2 linked regions of the Desulforapulum autotrophicum HRM2 genome follow. Each later gene encodes a partner of the first gene's protein in a complex. Links are inferred from orthologs where the notes say so. Each region holds a gene or a part of one and is shown on either strand. Other genes may lie near its edges. The genes, in order: metK and groL.

Region 1 (6,984 bases):
ACTCTGCCGTCCTGATGCGGGAACGATTGAAATCTTTGGCAGGCAGGTATCAACTGAACACGAATTCCAGGCGGTCCGTTCAAAGATCGGGCTCCTGTTCCAGGATGCTGATGACCAGCTGTTCTGTCCCACGGTGGTGGACGATGTGGCCTTTGGCCCCCTTAACCTCGGGCTTTCACCGGACAAGGCCCGGCTAAGGGCACAAAAGATACTTTCCGACCTTGGGATTGCCGACCTTGAAACAGCTATTACCCACAGGCTTTCCGGCGGTCAGAAGCGCCTGGTGGCACTTGCTGCGGTGCTTGCCATGGAACCCCGGGTGCTGCTTCTTGATGAACCCACTGCCGGCCTTGACAACCAGGTCAAAGCGACCCTTGTCAAAATTTTAAACAGCCTTGATATTGCCCATGTGGTTATTTCCCATGAGTTCAACTTTCTTACTTCCGTGACAGACCGGGTTTTTTCAATGGAAAACGGTAAAATACTAACGGATGACGAGGTCAGCGTCCACCAGCATGAGCACATGCACAAGCTCGGCAACCGACCCCATAAACACATTTAGGGGGACAGATGTAAATCTGTCCCCCTAAACGAAATAAAATGAAACTCGTATCATTCCGGCAACCGAAGGAAGGTATTGTCCTCCGCTCAGTCTCGCAGCCTGTCCTGGGCTGCTCCGAGGGAAACGGCAGCTCCTTCAGCGTCCATGCTGACCGCTGCCGTTTAATCCGCTACGGGCAAAACCTCCCCCCGGTCGCCTCTGCTGTCGAACATTCAAGTTTCATGCTTTGTTGTTGCCATGCCGTTTAGTACCGGTAGTGATCCGGTTTGAACGGCCCGTTCACTGGCACGCCAATGTAGTCAGCCTGCTCCTGGGAGAGCTTTGTCACCTTAACCCCGAGGATGTCCAGGTGAAGGCGGGCCACCTCCTCGTCGAGTTCCTTGGGCAGGATGTACACCTTGTTTTCAAGGTCTTCCTTGGCAAGCTTGATCTGGGCCAGGGTCTGGTTGGTGAAGCTGTTGCTCATGACAAAGCTTGGGTGGCCGGTTGCACATCCAAGGTTCACAAGCCGTCCTTCGGCTAAAACGATGATGGATTTACCAGACGCTAGGGTCCACTTGTCCACCTGGGGTTTGATAACGGTCTTGGTGTTGGCCGGGTTTTTCTCAAAAAAAGCCATCTCAATCTCGTTGTCAAAGTGGCCGATGTTGCAGAGGATGGCCTCGTTTCTCATCTTTTCCATGTGCTCGGCCCGGATGACCTGGTAGTTACCCGTGGCGGTTACAAAGATGTCTCCCTGGGGGGCAGCCTCTTCCATGGTCATGACCTGGAACCCTTCCATTGCAGCCTGGAGGGCGCAGATGGGGTCGATTTCGGTGATGATAATCCTGGCACCGTATCCCTTCATTGAGGCGGCGCAACCCTTGCCCACATCGCCATAACCTGCAACCACAACCACCTTACCGGCCAGCATCACATCTGTGGCTCGCTTGATGCCGTCTGCCAGGGATTCCCTGCAGCCGTAGAGGTTGTCAAACTTTGATTTGGTCACTGAATCGTTCACGTTGATGGCCGGAAAAAGCAGCTCTTTTTTGGTCGCAAGGTGATAGAGTCTGTGAACCCCGGTGGTGGTCTCTTCTGAAACCCCCCGAATTTTTTTGGCAATCCCGGTCCACTTAGTGGGGTTCTCTTTATAACCCTGTTTAAGCCGGTTCATCAGGGCAATCTCGTCTGCACTGCCTGAAATATTGTCCAAAAGGGAAGGGGTCGCTTCCACCCTGAAACCCTGGTGGACATATAGGGTGGCGTCACCGCCGTCGTCCACGATCAGATCAGGACCGGTTCCGTCTGGCCAGGTCAGGGCCTGCTCCGTGCACCACCAGAAATCTTCAAGGGATTCACCCTTCCAGGCAAAAACAGCCGCAGATCCCTTGTCGGCAATGGCAGCCGCTGCATGGTCCTGGGTGGAGAAGATGTTACAGGTGGCCCATCTCAGGTCTGCACCCAATTCGTAAAGGGTGTCAATGAGCATGGCCGTCTGTATGGTCATGTGGAGACTTCCCATGATCTTGAACCCCTTGAGGGGTTTTTCCTGTCCGTATTTTTTCCTGAGGGCCATCAGCCCGGGCATCTCTTTTTCCGAGAGCTGCATGTCCTTGTGGCCATCCATGGCAAGGGCAATGTCTTTGACCTTATAGTTAAGATTTGGGTCCAGGGGCATTACCCTGGTTGGGTTTGCTGTCATGTATATACTCCTTAAAGTTAAACAGGCGTTATAAGCCTGCTCGTTCTCTGATCTCTTCTACCTTGTCGGTTCTTTCCCAGGTGAAATCGGGATCATTTCTTCCGAAATGGCCGTAGGCAGCTGTTTTTCTGTAGATGGGGCGCTTCAGATCCAGGGTCCGGATAATCCCTGCAGGTTTGAGTTCAAAAACCTCCCGAACAATTTCAACGGCCCTTTTTTCCGAGATGTTGCCGGTTCCCATGAAGTCCACAAGAAGGGAGACTGGTTCTGCCACGCCAATGGCATAGGCCATCTGGATTTCACATTTATTGGCAAGGCCTGCGGCAACGAGGTTTTTGGCAATGTAACGTCCCATGTATGAAGCACTTCTATCCACCTTGGAGGGATCCTTGCCTGAGAAACAGCCGCCGCCGTGGCTTCCCTGTCCGCCGTAGGTGTCAACAATGATCTTTCTGCCAGTGAGGCCGCAATCTCCCATGGGGCCGCCAATGACAAACTTACCGGTGGGGTTGATGAAAAATTTTGTGTCTCCGTCCATCATCTCGGCCGGGATCACCTTTCGGATCACCTCAGTGATGATGGCGTCCTTGAGGGCCTCATGGGTAATATCTGGCTTGTGCTGGGCCGAGACCACGATGGTGTCCACCCGTTTGGGATGCCCGTTCACATACTCGATGGTTACCTGGGATTTTCCGTCGGGTCTCAGAAAATCCAGGGACCCATTTTTTCTCACCCTTGCGAGTCGCTGGGTCAGTTTATGGGCGTAACTTACAGGCATGGGCATGAGTTCAGGGGTCTCGTCGGTTGCAAAGCCGAACATCAGGCCCTGGTCTCCAGCCCCCTGCTCTTTGCCCGCACCCTCATTCACTCCCTGGGCAATGTCCGGGGACTGGTGGTCAATGCTTGTGACCACCGAGCAGGTCTGCCAGTCAAACCCCATGGTGGAAGAGTGGTAGCCAATCTCTTTGATGGTCTGGCGAACGATTTCCGGAATGTCCACATAGCAGTCTGTGGTGATCTCGCCTGCAATCATGGCAAGGCCGGTGGTTACCAGGGTCTCGCAGGCAACCCTGCAGTTTTTATCTTCAGCCATGATGGCATCAAGGATACTGTCTGATATGGCGTCGGCCACCTTGTCGGGGTGCCCCTCGGTTACAGACTCGGATGTAAACAGCGTGGATATGGGTTCTGTCATGGTTCAACTCCTTATTTGATTGATAATCATTTCAAATTAAGCTATCACCTATAACACATTTGATATGTATAATAAAAAGAAAATAACCCCTGGGTGGGATTTTTTTCAATAAAATCAAGGAGAGATGATGGTGGACAGCAGCACACGAATTACGGGGATCGGCAGTGCCCTGGTGGATCTTTTGATCAATGAAACAGATGGATTCCTTGAGGCCCTTGGCAAGGAAAAGGGGGGTATGACCCTGGTTGAGCACCATGACCAGGAAGAAATTCTTGGAAGAAGCACTGAAAAACCGGTGGTAGTTCCCGGCGGCGCTGCATGCAACACCATTGTGGGAACGGCTAAACTTGGGGGCGAGGCCCGGTTCATCGGCATGCGGGGAACCGATGCCTATGGGGACCAGTATGAGGCGGCCCTGAGGCGGTTCAATGTTGAACCGTTGTTTAATGTTTCGACCAGCACAACCGGCCGGGTGCTTTCTGTCATTACCCCGGATGCCCAGCGGTCCATGTTCACCCACCTTGGGGCCTCGGTTGAGATGGACCCATTAAAGGTGCTGCCCGAGCTGTTCACGGACACGGCCATTGCCGTGATCGAAGGGTATCTGCTGTTCAACCCTGATCTGATGCTGGCATCCCTGAAGAGCGCAAAGGCTGCCGGGGCAAAGATCGCCCTTGACCTTGCAAGCTTTGAGGTGGTCGAAGCGTCAAGGCCTATTCTTGCCGATATCATAGCTGACTACGTTGATATCCTCATTGCCAATGAAGACGAGGCAAAAGCCTATACCGGTTTTACGGACGAGTCTGCCGCCCTCAAGGCCCTGTCAAAGAATGTTGATATCTCTGTTCTCAAAGTCGGTAAACGCGGTTCCCATGTGGCGGCAAATGGCCGGAAGATCCGGATTGACCCCCAGAAGGGCAAAGAGGCAGTGGATACAACGGGCGCAGGGGATCTATGGGCCTCGGGTTTTCTCTACGGGGTTGCCCACGGATATTCCCTTGAACAAAGCGGTAAGATCGGATCCGCCTGTGGGTATGAGGTTTGCCAGGTGGTGGGTGCCCAGGTTCCGGACAAGGCCTGGGACAGGATCAAACAGCTCCTTTAGGAAAAAGTTTCCAGACAAGGGTGCCGGTTGTACCGGTCTGATCCTTTTTTATGGTGTTGCCGTGGGCCAGGGAATCCAGATAGGAACGGATGGTCTGTCTGAGTACAGTTTCGGGCTGATCAGACACCTTCTGGAAAAAGGCAAGCCGGGTCTCAAGTTCTTCGTCAATGGTGACGGTCTGCTCCCAGGAGATGGCGTCCCATGAAAGCTCAGGCAGAAAACCCATGGCCACCAGGAGGTTGAATTTTATCATCAGGGTCTGGGGCTTGTCATCCAGGGGCGTTCCCATAATTCTCAGCCATAGTTCATCCAGGATGGGGTGGGTGCGTCTTGCAGCCCATCCCCTGATGGCGCAGGCGTTTTTTGATGTGGCCATCATGCGGTTGAGGGCCTCGGGTGTTGCAATGGCAGGCGACATAAAGGCGAGGGTCAGATCAAAATGCCGGTGCCACCCCAGGGCTTTGATATCGGCCCTGTCCCAGTCCATGCACACCAGTTTGATCCTGCCTTCAAGGGCTTTAGGAATATTTTCCCGGCACCGGTCAAGCATACCCCGGGAGAAATCAATGGCGGTCACCCTTGCTCCCCGGTCTGCCAGGGCCGTTGCCAGAAGGCCTGTTCCGCATCCGATGTCAAGGATCTCCATCTTGTCCATCAGAAGGCCTTTGTTTTCAAACATCGTTAGGGTTTTGTCTATCCTTCTGGATGCGACTTCATTGTCTCCCCTGTCATAGGCTATGGACGCCCGATCCCAGAATTCAGGCGTTGAAAACCCCTTGTGAACGTCAAATGAATCGTGTTTGTCGATCCTGCGCCACTGGTCTGTCCAGAACTGCGTTGAAAAGACATTGCTGCTTTTTTTCAATGGTTTCTCCCCGGCTTTAAAAACGATGATCCATGAACGATGGCAACAGGGCAATCTGGCACCCCTGTCCTGGTTGACAAATAGGCCTCGCATCCCCCAGGTCTGTCCAAACTTTGCTTGACCTTTCCTGATGGTTTCTTATACCTTTGAACAACATTTGTCCATTCCATCAAAACAACCTTTGACTCAAAGGCAGGTGATCATGTCGGTTTATGACCTTAAGACCCCTTCTTTTCCAGAACTTACAGGCCTGGGACTTAAACTTTCAGCAGGAATGCTTGGAAATCCACTGCTCCAAAGCCTACTTGCACCCCGGCTGTTAAGGGATGCAGGGATCACAAGGTTCAGAACCCTTGCCTTTGATGAAGATCCAAGTTTCACACCCATTCATGGGTTTGAGGACCAGCCCCTTGATTTTGTGGGTGGGATAATTGATCCGATTGCCGAGTTTACATCCTCCCTCAAGGCTGATTTCCCCTGTACTCGTTCCGGGGTAATGGCCTATGTTCACGCCTATCAAAGGGGGGAGAGCGATCCCGTAGAGGTGGCGTCAAAAATTGTCAATGCCGTTGATAAAAACAACGCTGAGCCCCAAAGCATGAATATTTTCATCGCCATGGACAGAAAGGATCTCATGGTCCAGGCCCAGGCCTCAAAACAGCGAATCGACCATGGAACCTCCCTGGGTCTCTTTGACGGTGTGCCCGTTGCCGTAAAGGATGAATTTGATCAGGTTCCCTATCCCACAACCGTTGGCACCTCGTTTTTGGGAAAAAAACCTGCCATTGAAGACGCCACTGTGGTGGCCCGACTTCGAAGCCAGGGGGCACTGCTGGTGGGCAAGGCCAATATGCACGAGATCGGCATTAATCCCAACGGGCTCAACGTCCACTTTGGCGCGGTTCGCAACCCCTATCATCTTGACCATGATGCGGGCGGCAGTTCAAGCGGACCGGCAGCAGCAGTGGCCCTAGGCCTTGTGCCCGTGGCAATCGGTGCCGACGGTGGCGGCAGTATCCGGGTGCCTGCAGGGTATTGCGGGGTTCTTGGCCTCAAGCCCACCTTTGGCCGGGTAAGCGAGCATGGGGCCGCCCCCCTGTGCTGGAGCGTGGGCCATGCCGGTCCCATTGCAGACACGGTGGCGGATTTGGTGCTTGCATATTCAGTGGTGGCAGGCCGGGACCCCAGGGATAAAAGGTCCCTTGTTCAACCCCAGGTGACGGTTCAGGGGTGGGACAATGCCGACCTTACTGGTCTTCGCATCGGCGTGTTCAACGATTGGAACCACCATAGTGACGGTCCGTGCAGCAATAGCTGCGATCATATGGTTGAACAGTTCAAGGGGGCCGGTGCCAGGGTCAAAGCGATTGAAATTGCCGAGCTTGACGCCATGCGGGTGGCCCATTCCATCCTGATCCTCTCTGAAATGGCAGCTGCCATGTCGGCCTACAAAAAGCATCTCAAAAAAATGGGGGCAGGGGTGAGGATCAACCTCTCCCTGGCACGACTGCTCAGGGCTACAGATTATGTCAATGCCCAGCGCATGCGAACACGGGCCATAAAAATTTTCAAT
Region 2 (7,046 bases), 830 kb from region 1 along the record:
TACTTTCAGACGGTGAACAATATGGTGAGCGCCATGGGGCGACTGGACGACATCATCGATCCGGCCATGCGTAACTTTCTGACCTCGTTCAGGCTTGTGGAAAGTGTCAGAAACAGCGACCGACCCATGGATACCTTTGACGCCATGGATGGGGAGAGTGAGGGTGATCAGGCTTCCCAGTATAAGATAAAGGTGGGCAGGAGTGAGCTTACACGCCGGATTCTTGAGCAGGCCCAGCCAAAGCTTGAACCCTTTGGTATTGAAATTGTGGACGTAAAGATCAAGCGCATCAACTATGTTGAAAAGGTCAGGGATGCGGTCTACGGGCGGATGATTGCCGAGCGAAGGCAGATTGCTGAAAAGTATCGGTCGGAAGGCCGGGGTGAGGCAAGCAATATTCGGGGTGACAAGGAAAAAGAACTGCAGAAGATTCGTTCTGAGGCCTACAAAACGGCCCAGGAACTTAAAGGAACGGCAGATGCTGAAGCGGCCCGGATTTATGCCGAGGCCTACGGGGTGGATACTGACTTTTACGCCTTTGTAAGAACCCTTGACGTCTACAAGGAGTCCCTCGACAGTACGACCACGCTTGTGCTCTCAACTGATTCAGAGTTCATGAAGTATTTCAAGAAGATCAAAACCAATTAAAGTGGCCCATTAAAATGAGTGCGGGGTGGTGAAACTGTTTCTGTTTCACAACCCCGCAACCCATATCCTCAAGTCCGCTTATTTCCCCTTACGCCTCTGGTGCCTTGTTCGTGCAAGGAGTTTTCTGTGCTTATGCTTTCTCATCTTTTTTCTTCGTTTCTTTATAACACTACCCAAAAAAATCACCCCCTTCATAGGAATTTTCTATCTGATTTTAACTGTTTGACCGTATGATCTGTTAATCGTTATACATAGCACACCCTACCTGAATCTGTCCATTGTTTTTTAAAGGAGGCCCACGGGATGAAAGAGTATCAGTTGTTTGACCAAGCCCAGATCAAAGCGGTTGAAGAAGCAGTCAGTATAGCTGAAGAGTTGGTGAGTAATTATTTTAAAATGTCTTCAAGCCAGTGGTTTAAAAGCCGCTATGATGTGAGGACAACAATAAATCTGGCAGACCATGAGCGGGTGGTTGGACCCTTTGCCCAGGTGGTAGGATATGAGGCAAGAAAAAAGGATGTTCCCTTTGGGTCGTCGGCCTTTAACTTCTATCGGGTCTGTCTTCAGGATGGGACCATTTTAAAGGCTGTTGAAGAAAAAGAGGGGTTTCAGCTCTTTCCCTTTGTTCTTTATGTGGTGGTCCATGAGCTTGTTCACGTTGTCAGGTTTACCAAATTCCAGCAGATATATGAGGCAGCAACCACCCATGAAACGGCCATGGAGGAAGAAAGGAAGGTCCATGCACTTACCTTGAAAATTCTTAAACCGGTCCGGCTTGCGGGCCTTGCCCTTATTCTTGAATACTATGGAGAAAGGTCTGTAAAACCGGGCTTTGACAAACTGGTTTAAATTTTAACTCTTACTCCTTGACAAGGAATAAAGACTGACTACATTATCATTGTTTTTGAGACACATGAACATCAAATTTATTTGGAGAACAGATTAAAATGCCTATTTATGAGTATGAATGCTTAAACTGCAAAAGGATTGAGGAGGTCTTTCAGAAAATGTCGGACGCACCCTTGACCACATGCAGTCATTGCCAGGGAAAACTTCAGAAACTTATCTCCCACAGTTCATTTCATTTAAAAGGTTCTGGCTGGTACGTCACGGATTACGGCGGATCCAAGTCCGGCGGGTCAACCCCTCCAAAAGAGACGACGGCGGCTTGTGCAAAATCCTGCGAAGCCCCTAAACCGGCCGTTAAAAAGGACGAGTAACTCCCTTTTTTCATCCCCGGAGTTGCCACACCATAATCGTTAAACGTAAATTAATTATTTGTTAAGGAGAATTAGATCATGAGTTTAAGACCTTTGCAGGACAGAATTCTTGTTGAGCGAGTTCAAGAGACAGAAAAAACAAAGGGCGGCATTATTATTCCAGATACCGCAAAAGAAAAACCCGCCGAGGGTAAGGTTGTTGCTTCAGGAAACGGTCGTGTGGGTGAAGACGGAAAACTGATTCCCATGGATCTCAAGGTTGGCGACACCATCCTTTTCAGCAAGTACGGCGGAACCGAGGTTAAAATTGACGGGACGGATTATCTGATCATGCGCCAGGATGACGTGCTTGGCGTTATCGAGTAAATATATTCAATTCTCTTTTCGCACAACAAAATAGAACAGATACATTAAATCAAACTATATATTATGGAGGAACCAATAGATGGCTAAAGAAATCAAATATGCTGCAAAAGCCCGTGAAGCAATGCTCAAGGGCGTACAAACCCTTGCAGATGCAGTTGTTGTAACCCTTGGACCCAAGGGCAGAAACGTTGTTATCGAGAAATCCTGGGGATCGCCCCTTGTTACGAAAGATGGTGTGACTGTTGCAAAAGAGATTGACCTTGAGAATAAGTTTGAGAACATGGGCGCCCAGATGGTAAAAGAGGTGTCAAGCAAGACAAGTGACATGGCTGGCGACGGAACCACCACTGCAACTGTTCTTGCAAGGGCCATCTATGAAGAGGGTCAGAAACTTGTTGTGGCCGGCAACAACCCCATGGGTATCAAGAGGGGTATCGATCTTGCTGTGGAAAAGATTATTGCAGAGCTCGAGGCCATCAGCAAACCCACCAAGGATCAGAAGGAAATTGCCCAGATTGGAACCATCTCAGCCAACAGTGATGAGACCATTGGTAATATCATTGCAGAGGCCATGGGCAAGGTTGGTAAAGAGGGTGTTATCACCGTTGAAGAGGCAAAATCAATGGAGACCACCCTGGACGTTGTTGAGGGTATGCAGTTTGACCGCGGTTATCTTTCTCCCTACTTTGCAACCAATGCAGAGAAGATGGTTGCCGAGATGGACAATCCCTATATTCTCATCTGCGACAAGAAAATCTCCAGCATGAAAGATCTTCTCCCGGTGCTTGAAGAGGTTGCCAAGCTTGGCAAACCCCTGGTCATCGTGGCTGAAGACATTGAAGGCGAAGCCCTTGCCACACTGGTTGTGAACAAGATTCGCGGCACCTTGAACGTTGCAGCTGTCAAGGCTCCTGGATTCGGCGATAGAAGAAAGGCAATGCTTGAAGATCTTGCCATCCTCACAGGCGGCCAGGTTGTTTCCGAGGATGTCGGACTTAAGCTTGAAAATGTAGGCGTCAACGACCTTGGCCAGGCCAAGTCCGTAGTGATCGACAAGGACAACACAACCATCATCGACGGTGCCGGTGCCAGGGAAAATCTTGAAGGCAGGGTTAAGATGATCCGTGCCCAGATCGACGAGACATCCTCTGATTATGATCGTGAGAAGCTACAGGAGCGCCTTGCAAAACTCATCGGCGGTGTAGCCGTTATCAGCGTGGGTGCTGCAACCGAGACTGAGATGAAAGAGAAAAAGGCAAGGGTTGAGGATGCACTCAATGCAACCCGTGCAGCCGTTGAGGAGGGTGTTGTTCCCGGCGGTGGCGTTGCCCTTGTTCGCTGTATCTCCCTCCTTGCCGGCCTTGGCGAGAGTGAAGAGGAGAAGCTTGGAGTTAAAGTGGTTGCCAGGGCAATTGAAGAGCCCCTTCGACAGATTGCAAACAATGCAGGCGTTGAAGGTTCTGTTGTTATCAATGCCGTAAAAGAAGGTAAGGGTTCCTTTGGTTACAATGCAAGGACCAACGTGTATGAGGATCTTATCGAAGCTGGTGTTATTGATCCTAAAAAAGTTGTTCGTTTTGCCCTTCAGAATGCGGCAAGTGTTGCATCCATCATGCTCACCACTGAAGCCATGATCGCTGACAAGCCCGAAGAGAAAGACGGCGGAATGCCTGGTGGAATGCCCGGTGGTGGAATGGGCGGAATGGGTGGAATGGGCGGAATGATGTAACCCAAAACACCTGAATAGTGTTACACAAGCCCCTGTGCATACTTTTGCGCAGGGGCTTTTATCGTGGAGCACTTGACATTTGATGACGGCTCATATATTTTATCAGTTTTGAACCCCGATACCTGTAACACATAGATGTGGACATATTTATGACTCCTGAAACAAGCGGAATTTTTCATATGCTGAGCAATGCCGGGCTTGTTGTTAAGCTTGTGCTTCTGCTGCTCTTGTTCTTTTCCATCACCTCCTGGGCCATTATTTTCATCAAGTACAGATATGTTAAAAAGGCCTATGGTGAATCCGTTGACTTTACTGATCTTTTCTGGCAGTGCCGGAATCTTTCAGATGCCTTTTCAAAGGCCAAGGTCTTGAAACAGAGCCCGGTTGCCCGGGTGTTTGTAGCCGGTTACCTTGAGATTAAAAGAGCATCGGAACCCAGCGGGGAAGGGGTCGGTGAAAAAAGAGCCACGGACACGAATTTCATGGGGCTTGGTAATGTGAAACGGGCACTGAGGCGGTCCATCAACCTTGAGGTCAGACGTCTGTCCCAGCTGGTGCCCTTCCTTGCCACGGCCGGAAATACAGCGCCTTTTATCGGACTGTTTGGAACGGTATGGGGTATCATGAACACCTTCCACGGTATCGGTACCACGGGGTCGGCAAGTCTGGCTGTTGTGGCACCGGGTATCTCCGAGGCCTTAGTTGCAACTGCGGCAGGACTTGCAGTTGCCATCCCAGCGGTGATTGCCTACAATTATTTTACTGACAGAATCAGGGTGCTTGATTCTGAACTCCAGAGCTTTGCCGCAGATCTTCTCAACATCATTGAGCGGGATATTCATAAGCAAAGGGGGGTGTGATGCAGTCAGGTCACGGCAGTTTCGGCAATGACCAGCTCATGGGCGAGATCAACGTTACTCCCTTTGTTGATGTCATGCTGGTTTTACTTATCATTTTTATGGTCACGGCTCCCATGATGGTCCAGGGGGTTGATGTGAACCTTCCCCAGGTGAGTTCCACCCCCCTTGCCAAGGAAGAAGAGTCCCTGGTGATCTCCATTAAGGTCGACGGCCAGGTTTTTATCAACGACCAGGTTGCAGATGTGACAAACCTTACCGAGAAGCTCAGAGCCATCTTTGGCAACGTTGAAAACAGGGGAGTTCTCCTGAAGGCTGACCGGGAGGTCCCCTACGGGGTGGTAGTCAATGTCATGTCCCGGGTACGCCTTGCGGGGGTGACAACCCTGGGCCTGATTACACTTCCTGCGGAAGATAAGTCCTGATTGGCTGAAATGGATGCTTTTTACCCATCATCCAGTCCCCAGGGAGCTGATCGTCTGAGTTCGGGTTCGGACGAGTCTGGTTTTAGAGGCGTCTGGGGCCTCACTCTCTGCCTGTGCTCTGTGCTTGTGCATATTGCCCTTGCATGGGGTCTGTTTTTCGTCCAGAGCATCCCTCCAAAACGGGTCTTGCCACTGGTCATTCAGGTGGATCTTGTCTCCCTGTCCCTGCCCGGCGAAGTCTCAGCCACCCTGGGGGATGCTGTGGAAGCCGACGTCAAGGAAGAACCGGTGATTCAACCGCCACCCAAGCCAGCAGCAGTTAAAACGCCTGTAAAGCAGACAGTGACTGTCCCGGAGCGTGTTGTTCACCCCCCAGAACCCGAAAGCGTTGCAGAAAAAATCACTGAACCGGTAAAGGCTCCAGAACCCGTCCAGGCAGCTGAACCCGACCGGAAACTTGCGTTAAAGAAAAAGACATTTAAGGCGGACAAAGTAATGGAAAGTGCCAGAAAATCCATTGCGAAAAAAGTGGAAACATCGACACCTTCGGCCGACAACACCCTTGAACGGGCCTTTTCAAGGCTTGAGAAGGCAGTTGAAGCCCAGGCCGGTTCAAGGCCTGTGACAGGTGTGACTGGTGTAACCGGTGTGACCGGTGTGACCGGTGCTGGCGCAAAGGGTGATAAAACAGAGTTAACGGCAATTGATCTCTACAATGTTGAGTTGATGTATAGAATCCGTCAGAACTGGGCCTTTAATGAGCGGCTTGCAAATGCCGAACAAGGAATTCGGGCAGTGGTGCTGATCAAAATTTTACAGAACGGGCAGATCAGGGATGTGTGGTTTGAGACCCGGTCCGGGAATCGCTATCTTGATGAGTCAGCCCTGAAAGCGGTTAAAAAATCAAACCCTTTACCGCCGCTTCCAAAGGGGTATGTTACCTATGATCTCGGCCTTCAATTTACTCCTTCAGGGTTGAAATAAATATTCCATGGATAAAAAAAGACAACTGTCAAGGGTGATTTCTCCTATCTTTTATGTTGTGCTTGCCTTTCTTGTGTTTGGGCAGGCCGCCGGAAGTTGGGCTCAGCAGGTTTATCTCAACATCAGTGATCCCTTTCTCAGGAAGATTCCCGTTGCCGTACCTTTGTTCAAACCCCTTACGGGTGGGGCTGTTGAGGATCGCCTTGCCGGTGAGGCAAGGGAAATTCTTGTCAGTGACCTTGAGTTTACCGGCTATATGACTATTCTTGACCCATTGTCCTATATTGAAAATCCAGCGACAAAGGGAATTACCCGAACGGATCTCAACTTTAAAAACTGGACCGTCATCGGGTCTGAGCTTGTTGTGACCTGTGGTATTGTCGAGTCGGGCGGTGACCTTGAGCTTAAGATGAGGCTCTTTGATCCTTTTACCGAACGTCTTGTCGTGGGAAAGGTTTACACGGGTAAGGTCAATGACCTGAGGCGGATGATCCATCGTTTTTGCAGTGAAATTTCCTTTCATCTCACCGGTAAATGGGGCGTATTCTCCAGTCGCCTGGCCTTTGTTTCCACCAAGGGAAAAAACAAGGAGATTTTTGTCGCAGAGTTTGATGGGCACAATTCGCGACAGGTTACCCGTTTGAACAGCATTTCCATTTCACCTGCCTGGTCTTCCGACGGCCAGTGGCTCGCCTATACCTCCTATGCCGGTGGGAACCCAGATATTTACATAAAGAATCTGATCCAGAACAGAGGGGCCGTGGTTAATTTTAAAGGGATGAACATTACACCGGCCTGGATACCCGGTCAATTTTCC

Evidence for each region.
Region 2: the proteins of metK (region 1) and groL are in contact, whole or in part, in a cryo-EM structure (PDB 8P4O), measured with the Escherichia coli proteins. The link is inferred for Desulforapulum autotrophicum HRM2 from one-to-one orthologs.

What each region holds. Positions count from the first base shown.
Region 1 is NC_012108.1:2,642,920-2,649,903, forward strand. What follows is about bases 1,359-4,288. They hold metK (methionine adenosyltransferase), read right to left. Parts: upstream 3,442-4,288; coding sequence 2,275-3,441; downstream 1,359-2,274. Other genes in these bases: ahcY (adenosylhomocysteinase), read right to left, coding at 1,359-2,246; HRM2_RS11550 (adenosine kinase), read left to right, coding at 3,566-4,288. In the rest of the region: HRM2_RS11535 (energy-coupling factor ABC transporter ATP-binding protein), read left to right, coding at 1-562; more of ahcY, read right to left, coding at 807-1,358; more of HRM2_RS11550, read left to right, coding at 4,289-4,546; HRM2_RS11555 (class I SAM-dependent methyltransferase), read right to left, coding at 4,530-5,504; HRM2_RS11560 (amidase), read left to right, coding at 5,614-6,984. UniProt on the Escherichia coli protein: Catalyzes the formation of S-adenosylmethionine (AdoMet) from methionine and ATP.
Region 2 is NC_012108.1:3,471,794-3,478,839, reverse strand. What follows is about bases 1,647-4,638. They hold groL (chaperonin GroEL), read left to right. Parts: upstream 1,647-2,313; coding sequence 2,314-3,963; downstream 3,964-4,638. Other genes in these bases: tolQ (protein TolQ), read left to right, coding at 4,113-4,638; groES (co-chaperone GroES), read left to right, coding at 1,947-2,234; HRM2_RS15115 (FmdB family zinc ribbon protein), read left to right, coding at 1,647-1,868. In the rest of the region: protease modulator HflC, read left to right, coding at 1-648; HRM2_RS26100 (30S ribosomal protein bS22), read right to left, coding at 727-825; HRM2_RS15120 (hypothetical protein), read left to right, coding at 952-1,497; more of HRM2_RS15115, read left to right, coding at 1,596-1,646; more of tolQ, read left to right, coding at 4,639-4,823; protein TolR, read left to right, coding at 4,823-5,245; HRM2_RS15090 (TonB family protein), read left to right, coding at 5,255-6,229; Tol-Pal system beta propeller repeat protein TolB, read left to right, coding at 6,237-7,046.